Regions from separate parts of the Paenibacillus sp. FSL F4-0097 genome, predicted to be linked through region 3. Evidence: riboswitches for the same ligand, from Rfam matches in the RefSeq annotation. Region 3 holds a riboswitch; each other region holds the start of a gene.

Region 1 (4,307 bases), 2.8 Mb from region 3:
GACACCCCCCGAAAGCGACTCTATGTTGTGCTCTACCGTTTATTATTTATTCTTTTTGGAGAACTTGGTTCTCATTAATAATCCGATAAGTGCAAAACCTAAACCTGCTACATAGTAAGGTGCAGGACTTGATTCACCCGTTTTTGGCAATTCCTTCACAGGTGGCTTACCTAATGGGATCGTATCGTCCACTACGATGATTTCATCAGGTGTTGGCGTTGGCGTTGGTGTCACTGCCGGTACCGGACCTAATGGGATCTCATCATCATCAACAAGTACTTCTGTGCTATTCGACGGTGTTGGTACTGGCGCTGGTGTCGGCGAAGCTACAGGCCCAAGCGGCACAGGATCTTCTGCAAGAACTATAGTGCCAATTACGGATGATGGCGTTGGTGTCGGGAACACCGAAGTCTCTGGTGTCGACGTTGGTGTTACCTCTGGAGTTGGTGTTACCTCTGGCGTTACCGTCGGTGTCGGTGTTGCTTCTGGTGTTACTGTCGGTGTCGGTGTTGCTTCAGGCGTTACCGTCGGTGTCGGTGTTACCTCTGGCGTTACCGTCGGTGTCGGTGTTGCTTCTGGTGTTACTGTCGGTGTCGGTGTTGCTTCAGGCGTTGGCGTTGGTGTCGGCGTCACTGTTGGCGTCGGCGTTGGTGTTGGCGTTGGCGTCGGCGTTGGTGTCACTGTCGGCGTTGGCGTCGGTGTTAGCGTCGGTGTCACTGTTGGCGTCGGCGTCGGTATTGGTGTTGGCGTCGGCGTCACTGTTGGCGTCGGCGTCGGTGTTGGTGTCGGCGTTGGCGTCACTGTCGGCGTTGGCGTCGGCGTCGGCGTTGGTGTCACTGTTGGCGTTGGCGTCGGCGTTGGTGTCACTGTCGGCGTCGGTGTTGGTGTCACTGTCGGCGTTGGTGTCACTGTCGGCGTCGGTGTTGGTGTCACTGTCGGCGTCGGTGTCACTGTTGGCGTCGGTGTTGGTGTCGGTGTCGGCGTCGGCGTCACTGTTGGCGTCGGCGTTGGTGTTGGTGTCGGCGTCACTGTTGGCGTCGGCGTTGGTGTCACTGTCGGCGTCGGTGTCACTGTTGGCGTCGGCGTTGGTATTGGCGTCGGTGTTGGTGTCGGTGTCGGCGTCGGTGTCACTGTTGGCGTCGGCGTTGGTGTTGGCGTCGGTGTTGGTGTCACTGTCGGCGTCGGTGTCACTGTTGGCGTCGGCGTTGGTATTGGCGTCGGTGTTGGTGTCGGTGTCGGCGTCGGCGTCACTGTTGGCGTCGGCGTTGGTGTTGGTGTTGGTGTTGGCGTCGGCGTTGGTGTCACTGTCGGCGTTGGCGTTGGTGTCACTGTCGGCGTTGGCGTTGGCGTCACTGTTGGCGTTGGCGTTGGTGTCACTGTTGGCGTTGGTGTCGGCGTTGGTCCAGGTTCATCACCATCGTATGGATAGTGGTGAAATTCACCACCACCAGTCCCTTTGAGTGAAGCCGCCACTAAAGTACCGTTAATCTGACCATTAATAAAATCAACATGAGCATAGGGGGCAAGTATGCTTCCCATTACACCTATGCCTGCCATATCCAGATACGCAGCTTGGCTAAAGTTAAGCAAAATTTTCTTGCTATTCAACACGTTATTAGGTAGAAATCCGAAGTTTTTCATTTTTACGTTAGAACCATCAATATTAATAATTGCTGTAGATCCTGAAGGAACATTTATTGTAATTCCATAGGTATTAGAGACGTTATCTCCTGGAACATTAAAAACATTGACCGCAGGATCTGTACCTGTCAGGGTAAGACTGCCATATTGGTACACTGTTGTTCCATTCGCCGGCAATGCTGCAAGTTCTGCTGATTTGTCCTTCAAAGACTGACCTACGGCTGAAAAGTCAATCGTACTCCCCTGTCTTTTTGTACCTCCCTTGAGGAGCGTTACATTCCCTGAAAAATCTCCCCCGTGCACGATATTCCCATAAACAGTACCTCCGTTGAAAGTAAGATTCCCTCCAACAACAAGTGTGTCAGTCAAGGAAACCTCAGCAGCGGTCAACCTATCTCCAACACTATAGTTGGTTAAGTTAACGTTACCTCCAGCAGCAAACCTTCCTTCCGTATCCGAAACCGTTGTTATATCCCCTAGAATAAACACGTTGTAGACCCCTGCAATTCCCAATGTAGAAGAACTACTAGCTCCAGCAACTCCAGCTCCTAATGAGGAAAGCCCACTACCTACCGTCAAAATCCCAGCTAATACAAGCGAGAGTAACGGTCTTATTCTTCTTTTCAAATGGCACACCTCCTAAAACTATGATTTATATTAATCAGAATAATTACCAGAAACTCTAAAGGACCTAACAACAAAAAAGACCGCCAAAAAGAAGTGGAATTCCCTTCTCATGGCAGTCGGACGGTCATTGTGCCTTTAAGACACTTTAGACTCCTGGACTTTGCGTCCCGCCCTTTCAGACGGTTTGCTATTATCATGACTATATATATGTATTACACTGCAAGTCCAGAACTGGTAGCCGAAGCATTCTCTCCAATAACCGTCTATGACTTTTAATACTTTTTGAATTAATAACAGTTTAGCGCCCGACACCCACAATTGTCAATCAATTCCTTTCGATGATCCCCCTCATTATTACCATACAAAAAAAGCGCCTAAAGGCGCTTCGCATAAGGTTTTTCATTAAATTTTAAAGTAACTGTATATAGCCCAATATGGATATCCATAAGGGAACACTCAGAATTAAACCAAAAAACAATCCACGCTGGAGGCTGCCCTCTTTTTCCATCATAATTCTCCTTTATGTGCGTCCGATACATTATTTTTTATTATTACAATTTTAATATAATTTATTCTTCGTTATTTACTTGTGAATTTAATCACATTTGATAAGCTGTTTAGAAATACCATTGATTATTTTTGGAATATCGGGGTAGAATACGAATATACGTTCCTATTAGAGGTGATGAGATTCATGCATAGAGCAGAAAGCAGGGACAACATGCTGGTGAAATCTTATTTATTGCTTCCGATGATTTTATCAGCTTTCGAACGGGACTCCGCCATTTTATCTACACACTTACGAACACCCGCCCCTTATCTGGAGGTGCTTGGAACAGCTGCTGCAGTAGCTACAACAGATCTAAGGGATGTTCGTGCAGAAATGAGAAGACGGGGAATCAAGGTGTATGAGCAAAACAGACTTAATACGGGAATTGAAGCCAAGTATATATGTCGTGGCTATCACGAACGAATGCTGCTGTTGAATGACATTGTTGCGGCTCAGGCTGCCATCCATATGCGCAGATACCTAGGGCTGGATATTTCCTCTTTTAAGAGTTACGAAGAACAGTATCAGATTAAATAAAGCTGTATAGAAGCCGCTCTACTCTCCCCCCAATCAATTAGTGAACAAAAAAATAGGCCTTACCATGGGAGTTGGCAAGACCTGAGAGAGATATACCACAAAACACTGGGGGGTGTTTGGTGTCTTCAATATATACCTCGAACCTGAAAAAAAGCTGATAGGCACATAAAAATTACATTAAAAATATCATTCGCCGTTCAGAAGTGATCCGAATGCTCCCACAAGCTTAGCCGACCTTTGGCTGGAATTGGATGGCGCAGTGAGTGAACCTCTTCAAGCTTCCAGGCAAAACGTCCTTCGCTATAGTCGCCAAAATCATATTCGTTCCCATTGATCCATTCCCTTAAATCCACCTCTGGAGTAACCACATAACATCCCGCGAGCTGACCTGTAGCAATAATAGCTCCTGTCGGCAAATTATTCGCTGTATAGCCATGTTTCGCCAATACTGATTTGTACGGTTCCTGTTCACAAATCTTTTTGTCAATCCTCATTCCGGCATGGATGCCTAACTCGCCGCGGTAGGCTGTTCTCCATGAACGAGTTTCAAACTCTTTTTCACCAAGAGCAATTAAGGTCGCCCAAGGCTGCCGTATTGTTATACACCGCATGATATTTATCCCCTTTGTTTATGTTGGACGTTTGTCACGGATGCCACGGATCTCGATCTCGCGTTGTGTAATCTTGCTCTCCTTGACTTGATAAATAATCCCAACCGTTTGGTCGATACTCATTTCCATGATTGATCGCCTCTAAAAATAAGAACATTCATTTTTATTATATACAAACAAAAGTTCTAAATATCAATATTATTGACATTCACCTGTAACTCCCCACAATTTAAACAAATAAAATAATTAAAATTGATAAAGGAGAATATAGTTTGTATACTAATCAAGTAGTTAGTGTGCAAACTATATAAAGAGGGGAATTAATTTATGGACAACCCAGG
Region 2 (4,307 bases), 3.4 Mb from region 3:
GGCCAATGCGAGCAGATCCTCATAGTAGGACTGCTTATAATCGTTATTGTAGATATCCGCAGCCAGAACATCGAGTTTATCCCCACCGGGATAATATGCAGCATAAGGATCTGACCATTCATTCGGCGCATTCGGATTCCATACCCACAGTAGATTATTTAGCTTGTGTGTGTTTACAAAACGATCATAGACAATACTCCAAAGCTCTGAAAAATTGTCCTTTTTCCCCCACCAAAACCAACCGCCATTCATTTCATGGTAAGGTCGCCATAAGACTGGAACTCCGGCATCACGCAATTGTCCCAAATATCCAGCAACCTCGTCTAGATCTGAGATTAGCCTCTTATACTGAGCTGTCCCAGGTGTAACATAAGCATTAAATTTCTCTTGACTGAGACTTCTGTTTACATTGGACCATTCTGGAGATGTTCCCGGCAAACTCTGATGGAATGTCATGGCTACAATGCCACCCTCGTGATGCCATTCAATTGCACTGTCTATCACTGCTTGCCGCTGTTCTGCGATCGTCCCTTCGGATTGATTATTAATCGCCCCTAATTCATAACCATGTAGAACAGCATTTTGTCCCGAAGTATTCTTCAGCTTATGAACCAGTTCATCTGGGCTTTCTAGATAATCATGCTGGCCGGACAAAATCCCTTTGCCACGTAGATTCACCAAATTACTCAGCAGTTGCTTAGCCTCTTCAGAAGCCGATGGATTACTGGGTATAACCGGAGGTAAAGAGGAAGAAACACTCATAGCCTTCGGAAGACTCTTAACCTCTCCCCAAGGCAGCAAGGAAAAAATAATAAACACCGGTAACATAGTAAACAACAATCTGTTTTTCTTATAATATTTACGCAAATAAATCCTCCTTTCGGTAGCTGTACTGCCTCTACAGGTGCTAAATAAACATACCTGTTATCGGACAATCGTCTTCTGACCTAATGAGGACTATAGCTTAGTAGCTCTGCAATAACGCAGAGCCACTAAGGATCGACCTTTAATTTTCATCAATCAGGAGACATCCGGAAGAAAAAGTGCACTTGCTGGAACTGTCTCTTTAGCTTGACTAGCACTTTCCCACATCAAGCGGACTCTCGCATCGCCTTCATTCTCGTAATACTCCACCTTGATATCGTATAGCCGGCCAGCCTTCAGCGTTATAGTGCCCTTACGCTCAGTACCACTTTGCTTAGTCCAACTATCAATCACGGATTCCCCATTCACCCAGACACGGATACCATCATCTGAGGTAGTGTAAAATGTATATTGCTCATTATATAACGGCTTAATTTTACCGCTCCAACGTATGGAGAAACGATCAATCCCGAGGGAGGCATCCGGCGAGCCTTGCCGCCAATTGAAATCGATTATTGCATCAGTTCTATTAAGAGCTGCTGCTCCCGACAACAACATGTTGTTGTAATACTCTCCTGCAAGCCCCTTCGCGAGAGGAATTGCTGCCTCCCCCTCTTCTTCGGAAGGTGCCGGCGCTGGTGCGGCGCTAGGTGTCGGTGCCAGACCAGTATTTAATTTATCTCTGGTCAGGGTGTAGTTGCTATTCATAAATGTTTTGATTGTGTCTGCACTGTTATTTTCGTAAAGCATTTTTCCCCAGCTCATCATATACGTCCATTTACTTTGCGATTGCTGAAGCTTCTCCAGATTAGGCATTTCACCATTCTCCCCGATCGCAATCGGTTTGCCTGCGGCTAGACTCAACAAGCTGTCATAGTATTTTTGCTGGTAATCATTTTCGTATATATCTGCTGCCAGAATATCTACTTTATCAGCACCTGGATAAGTTAGCGCATAAGGATCTGACCAAACATTGGGAGCATTCGGACTCCATACCCATAACAAATTATTTAATTTATGAACGTTAACAAAACGGTCATACATTATATTCCATAGTTTAGAAAAGTTATTTTTCTTCCCCCACCAGAACCAGTTCCCGTTCATTTCATGATAGGGTCTCCAAAGCACCGGAACATTGGCATCGCGCAAGCTTTTTAAAGAGACTGCCACCTTATCAAGCTCAGCGATCAGATTATTATATTGCTTGGTACCCGGTGTAACGTAACTATCGAACTCACTCTGGCTGAGTGTTTTTTTCACATTATCCCAGTCATAAGAGGTGCCCGGCAGGTTAGCATGAAAAGTCATAGCTACGATCCCGCCCGCTTTATTCCAGTTGATGGCGCTGTTCACCACATTTTGACGTTGCCAAGCCATCGTTGCTTCGGACTGACCACTGATCGCACCCATTTCATAACCGTGAAGAGCCGCATATTGTCCGCTGGTTCCCTTCAGCATATTGTTAATTTCATCTGGACTTTCTAAATAGTCATGTTGACCAGCAATAATGCCTTTTCCTGAGATCGAGTAAAAATAGTTAAGCAGCTTTACGGCTTCAGGTGAGGCACCTGGGGTAACTGGCGTTCCAGAATTTGAAGCAGCTATGACAATAGACGGCGAAATCCCAACAGCAAGCGGAAGTGCAGTCAGAAACAGGACGAGTGACAGAAATGCACCAAACAATCGATACGTACGGTAAGCTTTCAAAATATTCTCCCTTTCGGTAGCCAGGCTGCCACTCTTTCGAAGGCCCTATAGCTTTGCGTCCCTACCTTTCGATAGGTTTGCCTTTTCAATTTAAGAGAAATAATCTCTCTTACCGTAAGTATCGACGACAATTAATGATATATTTAGTGTTTTTATGACTTTTTTTGATAATTGAGTCAATTTACCTGTTTCAAGAAATTTTGAATTGGTTAAATAGATAGGTTAGACCTATGAAATGAATTGTTGTAGTTCTATATCATTCCAGTCTAAAGTAATACGAATGTTATCTTCTTCTACTAATTCAGACCCCGTCTGTACCTCTATAAACTCAACATCCGTCAAAGCAAGGATCGCGTGTTTCGTTCCTTCCGGTATACGTACCACGTCCCCAGCCTTCACATTATGTTTTTTCTCATTCAGCACAATACTTGCTTCGCCGCTGACGATTGTCCAAATTTCACTACGCTTGCGATGTAATTGATAGCTGATATTATTCCCCTCGGATATAAAAATCCGTTTGGTCAGCACTTCATTGCCTTCATCATATTTCACATAATCAATAACTTTGTAATGGCCCCAGCGGCGTTCCTCGTACATCGGTCTCTGTTCAAAGGTCTTCAGCACTTCTTTAATCCGTGGGCTCTCAGCTTTATGGGTAACTAGAATTCCATCCGGGCTAGCCGCAATGATCAGATCCTTCGCACCAATTACCGTAATCGGAATGTCCAGCTCATTAATCAAGCAAGTCCCCTCAGAATCCGCCGTCACAAAACCTTTTCCTACATGCTTGCTGCTCATTTCCTCTGTCAGCGTATTCCACGTTCCAAGATCCTTCCAGAATCCATCATACGGCTGCACCACAATATGTTCTTCTTTCTCCACCACTTCATAATCAAAGCTGATGGAAGACAATAGCTTATACTGCTTCTGCAATTCTTCATATCCTAAAGGCAACCCTTTACGCTGCAAAATATCTAACAAGTACCCTAAACGGAAGGCAAACACTCCGCAATTCCACAATGCATTTTGCTCGATGAGCTGTTCTGCTTGTATGCGGTCTGGTTTCTCTTGAAAGTGACTCACCTTCATAAAACCATTCCCCCCCGCCTCTTCAGTGGTAGGAATAATATATCCGTATTTCTCTGAGGCATGTTCAGGAACAACACCCATTAGTGCCAGATTTGCTCCACTTTCCAGCATGGTCCCCTCAAGCATAGCTATGGTATCGAAAAAGGATGCTTCTACATAAGGGTCAACAGGCAATATTGCTACCGTCTCCGCTGGAGAAACACCTGCCACTGAATAAAGATAGGTAGCTGTTAAGGCGATAGCCGGAAAAGTATCCCGACGCTCCGGTTCAACGATAATCGGCACATGACTTCCCAGTTGGCTTTGTATCATTTCTACTTGGCCGCGGCCGGTGGCTAGATAAGATGATTCTGCCATCCCTGCTTCCTCCAGCTGTCTCCAGACACGTTGTACCATGGATTCTGGTTCACCTTGAGGGCTTTCAAGTACCTTTAGAAATTGCTTTGAACGTGAGTCGTTAGACAACGGCCATAACCGTTTACCTGAACCGCCTGATAGAAGTACCATTTTCATAGAATGAACCCTCCTTGAATGGAATGTATTAAAAGCTATGTCTTTGTTAGGTAGAATCCACTCCAAGGGATTTTGGACTTCCGATCGCTGTTATCCTCAGATTTCCTGATTGGACCGCTTCTCGCGGTAGAAAT
Region 3 (4,307 bases):
ATTGTTGTCGAACTGTTGGGTTATTGGATTTCTTCTATGGTTGCAAGCAGGATATTAAAAGCTGTGATGATTCTAGGTGCCCCTATAACGGGTACTAAGTGTAATAGAATGCCTTTAAGCTGTTCTACGGTGACTCCAACACGAAGGGCCATAACATAATGAACACCCAGCTGTTCGAATTGACCCATTGAAATTAAAGATGAAATGACTGCGATTTCCTTCCAGTCAGGGGCTATAGTATTACGTTGAAAAATATCGCCATAGGCATTCCCCATAATAAATTCAGCCAAGTCAGGGAAGTGGTCTTTAATTGGAGCTAGTGCTTTTGCGCCATAGTCTCCTGATAGATTCGTGAAGTGGTTGAGACCACTGTTGATATTTTCCTTCATGGTTAGCCTCCTAGTTTAGGTTCAAAGTACGGTGTGCAGTCGGAGGGACTTCATCACGGTCTGTTAGTAGTTCAATAACGGCAACATGGTTTAGAGCTACCGCATCTTTAATTGCAGCTGTGAATTCATCCGCAGTCTCACATTTGTAGCCTTTAGCACCTAGAGATTCAGCGAATTTCACGGCGTCCATTGGCACTTCATATAGAGTTCCATCGATACGACCTGTGGTTTTCTCCATACCCTTAAGAGCCATATCTAGTTGCTTATTATTGACCACGATAAAGATGACAGGGATATCTTTGCAGACAGCGGTGTTAATCTCAGCGCCGAGCATCATGAAACAACCATCACCTGTAATGCAGAGGACAGTTTCTTCAGGAGCTGCAACTTTTGCACCAATAGCCATGCCGATCGAATTACCCATGCAAGCAAAATAAGCATCAAAAACAAAGCTGCCCGGTTTCTTAACCTTGTACCATTTTGCAGCGTGGAATCCATGGCTTCCATCATCAACGAAAATTGAATTATTATAAGGGATCAAATCACTTAAAGTGCTCATTACTGAAGCCAGTGAAAGATTCTTGAGGGTTGGAAGCTCTTCTGAATAATCAGCATCGGCCAAAGCCTCACGTTTGGTGATTGTGCTGGGGTCAATATGATTTAGGCAGTGCACCAAATTATCGCGCAGGTCCCCAGTGACCGGTATCGTTTTGGACAATAGGATTTTTCCGACAAAGGTTGGATCAATATCAAATTGAATTAAAGTTGCTGGATGATTCTCCCGTTTAAGATTACAGATGGTCATATCACTTAAACGTGATCCAAGCACTATAAACAGATCGCTTTTATTCAATAAATCATCCCCGTGGGTCGAACCGCCAACGCCAATAGGACCATGATAGAGCAGGTGATCCCAGACTATAGCCCCTTTTCCACCAGGAGATGTTACTACAGGAATATTAAAAGTTTCTGCGAGTTGAACAAGCTCTTTATGTGCTCCGGAGCGGTTAATTCCTTTACCCGCAATAATCAAAGGATTCTTAGCAGCTTGAATAGCATCGATGACTCTATCGATATTTGCTTGACTAATTAGAGACTCTCTTTCAGGGATTACAATATTGCATTCTTCCAATACTTCAGTTTGTACATCAAAAGGAATACAAAGATGAACAGGACCCCGTTTGGCCAGGGCCACAGAAATCGCATGATTAAAAATAGTACCAAAGTGATCCCCACGTTCAACCAATTTACTGAACAAGGTGGCAGGTCTGAACATATCAGCTAAATCAGCCAGAAAAGAGGTGGAGTCCTGACATTGAGGAATTCCAAGCTCTGTAATGGATTGGTGGCCAGTAATAAACAGGACAGGTAGGTTGTTAGCTTTCGCATGAGCTGCTGCTGTGAGCAGGTTAGTTCCACCAGGACCAGAAGTACCAAATGCTACGCCTAGGTTACCCGTTTTCAGCGCATACCCTGCTGCTTCGAATCCGGAGCTTGCTTCATGTCTGCCGGGAATAAATTCAATACCGTAATCGACCATCTTTAGAACTATTGGACAAATCGATTTGCCAATGATCCCAAAAGAATGGGTGACTCCTAGGTTACGTAGTGCTTCCGCCATGTAATCTGCGACTGTCTTCAAAAGAAACACCTCACAAGTTTTTTGATATATATTAGTTATTAATCTACCGAATAGATACGATAGATCAATATACTCAAAAAGTAAAAACCTGTGCTCTATAGTAAGCACAGGTTGGTGGCATAAGGCGCCGCTAAGACTGAACAATAGTTCAGCCGTCCTGGTTCCTCTGCAACCTGGCAATCATGGCCTCAAACGAAAAAATGAGGCTGTAGATCCATGGTTTTGCGTCATCCTCTTTCGAGGATTTTGCCAATATTAATTTATAGTTGATAAGAATAATTTTCCTTTACAATATATTCCTCATTAATTTTTGTCAACATAATCCGCTAAAAAAACTCGAAATTTGACGAAAGTCTTGTCCAAGAGATGAAGTTTTGCCTCGCGAAAAAAACTGCCACCTAAGACTCAGCTTAGGTGGCAGTTGATAGTTTTGAACTAGAATTTAAAGATATGAATGGTTTTTTGCAGATTAAATACGGCCTGGGTCATTTTTTCCGTTTCTTCTGCAACAGACTGCAGGGCATTAATCTGTTCATTCATAGCCGCCGATACCTCTTCAGTGCCTGCAGCGGTTTCTTCGGTGATTGCTGAGATATTCTCAATTGCACTGGAAATTTTCAAGGCACTTTCTAGCATAAGATCACTCTCCGCAGAGAATGAAGAGATTTGCTCGGTAATGTACTGCACGCTTTGTACAATTTGTGCGAAAATATGGGCAGATTGAGTGATCATTTCATTCTGAACCTGCACAACCTCTTCATTGATGGCGATATTATCGATGGCTTGTTTAATATCTGACTCAATGCTGCGGACCAAACCGAATACTTCTTTTGTGGAAGCCGTAGATTCCTCAGCAAGCTTGCGAACCTCTTGAGCGACAACGGCAAAACCCCGACCATGCTCTCCGGCACGAGCAGCTTCGATGGAGGCATTGAGTGACAGCAGGTTGGTCTGCTCAGCGATCTCTGTGATGGTCTTGGTGATCATCGTAATCCCGCGGGCATTTTGTGAGAGAGCTTCAATAGTATCAGCCACTTTTTGTGTAGCCTCTATGTTTTTACGCATGCCTTCAGCCTGTGTATCTACGGATTGGCGCCCTTGCTCAACAAGTTCTAAGGTATGTATTGAACGTCTGTTCATTTCTTTGGTGGAGTTCGTATAATTGGATACTTTGGTCTCAATGTCTTTAATGGATTCTGTCATATCAGCGATATCCGTAGATATTTCATTTGCACCAAGAGCGAGCTCGGTAGAAGAAGAGGCTACTTGTGCCATAACAATTTTCAGGTTCTGGTTCTTATCTTCGATTCCGCGGCTTGCATCCATTACTTGACGGGTGATCTGCGATGCATCGGTCAGAATCTTCTTGAGCTTATCAATCATTGTGTTAAAGGAGCGGCTTACGTCACCCATTGAACCATTTTCGTCCGCTCTGCTAGTGAAATCCCCCTTCGAAATACTGTGAGATACATTAGCAATATCATCAAAAGATGATGTAAGCGTTCTCTCCACGAAGCGAGCAACAGGTAAAGTCAGACCTGCAAGAACAACTACTAGTATAATTCCTACGAGAAATTGACCTAGAATCATTAACGTAACTAAGACAGGAATAGCAAACAGTGCGGCAACGAGGTAACATCCGGCAACAATTCTTTGTTTTAACGGAAGTTTGTGCATCCAGCTCATTGGTAAAATGTCCCCCTTATTAAATTTTATGTAATGGTGTTATTATAGGGGATTTATAGGTCATTGGTCTATAGAGAAGTGTCATAAATCTTCTTTAAGTAGTAGATATTTAGAATTCATGTCAAAATTCCTCATATATTGTGGAAATTGTTTTAATAGCAGACTTTACCATCCCTACTAGTTCGGTAGGAGCTAAAACAATAACTGAAGGAGAAAAAGAGAGTACGATACGACAGGCAGATTCTATAGTATTAAACTCGGCCTCTACGTTCATCCACCCAGTATTAGCAGAGGGTTCTACTAAAGTTATAGTTACATATCTTTCACGTTGTAATTCTTTAAGAATAGACTCATTCACCTTTAATTTCACTACATATTTTGGCAGAGCTGCTTTAAAAGCTAAAGTCGACTGTTCCCAGTAGCTTTTTAAATCAAAAGTCTCAGGTCTGACAAATGATTCATTAGTTGCTTCAGCTTGTATTAATCTTGACACGCGAAAAGTCCGCATTTCATCCTCGGTTCGTGCCACTACATACCAAACTCCACGTTTTGCGACTAACCCAAGAGGTTCAATAAAACGTTCCTTCGTC

Evidence for each region. A riboswitch is a leader RNA that binds a small molecule or an ion and turns the genes downstream of it on or off. The one in region 3 is predicted to bind cyclic di-GMP.
Region 1: another riboswitch for cyclic di-GMP. It lies ahead of MHH86_RS02365 (choice-of-anchor A family protein); the one in region 3 lies ahead of MHH86_RS21020 (thiamine pyrophosphate-binding protein).
Region 2: another riboswitch for cyclic di-GMP. It lies ahead of MHH86_RS04730 (glycosyl hydrolase); the one in region 3 lies ahead of MHH86_RS21020 (thiamine pyrophosphate-binding protein).

The regions. Positions count from the first base shown of each region.
Region 1 is NZ_CP151965.1:531,793-536,099, reverse strand. Features, by position in the region: gene MHH86_RS02365 (choice-of-anchor A family protein) at 43-2,268, opposite strand; cyclic di-GMP riboswitch class I at 2,377-2,467, opposite strand; gene MHH86_RS02360 (hypothetical protein) at 2,858-3,355, shown strand; gene MHH86_RS02355 (ASCH domain-containing protein) at 3,553-3,966, opposite strand; gene MHH86_RS02350 (MarR family transcriptional regulator) at 4,294-4,307, shown strand, end outside.
Region 2 is NZ_CP151965.1:1,097,754-1,102,060, reverse strand. Features, by position in the region: gene MHH86_RS04735 (glycosyl hydrolase) at 1-867, opposite strand, end outside; gene MHH86_RS04730 (glycosyl hydrolase) at 1,021-2,571, opposite strand; cyclic di-GMP riboswitch class I at 2,584-2,663, opposite strand; gene MHH86_RS04725 (sugar phosphate nucleotidyltransferase) at 2,800-4,173, opposite strand.
Region 3 is NZ_CP151965.1:4,670,102-4,674,408, reverse strand. Features, by position in the region: gene MHH86_RS21025 (carboxymuconolactone decarboxylase family protein) at 21-389, opposite strand; gene MHH86_RS21020 (thiamine pyrophosphate-binding protein) at 400-2,040, opposite strand; cyclic di-GMP riboswitch class I at 2,196-2,292, opposite strand; gene MHH86_RS21015 (HAMP domain-containing methyl-accepting chemotaxis protein) at 2,467-3,717, opposite strand; gene MHH86_RS21010 (YafY family protein) at 3,839-4,307, opposite strand, start outside.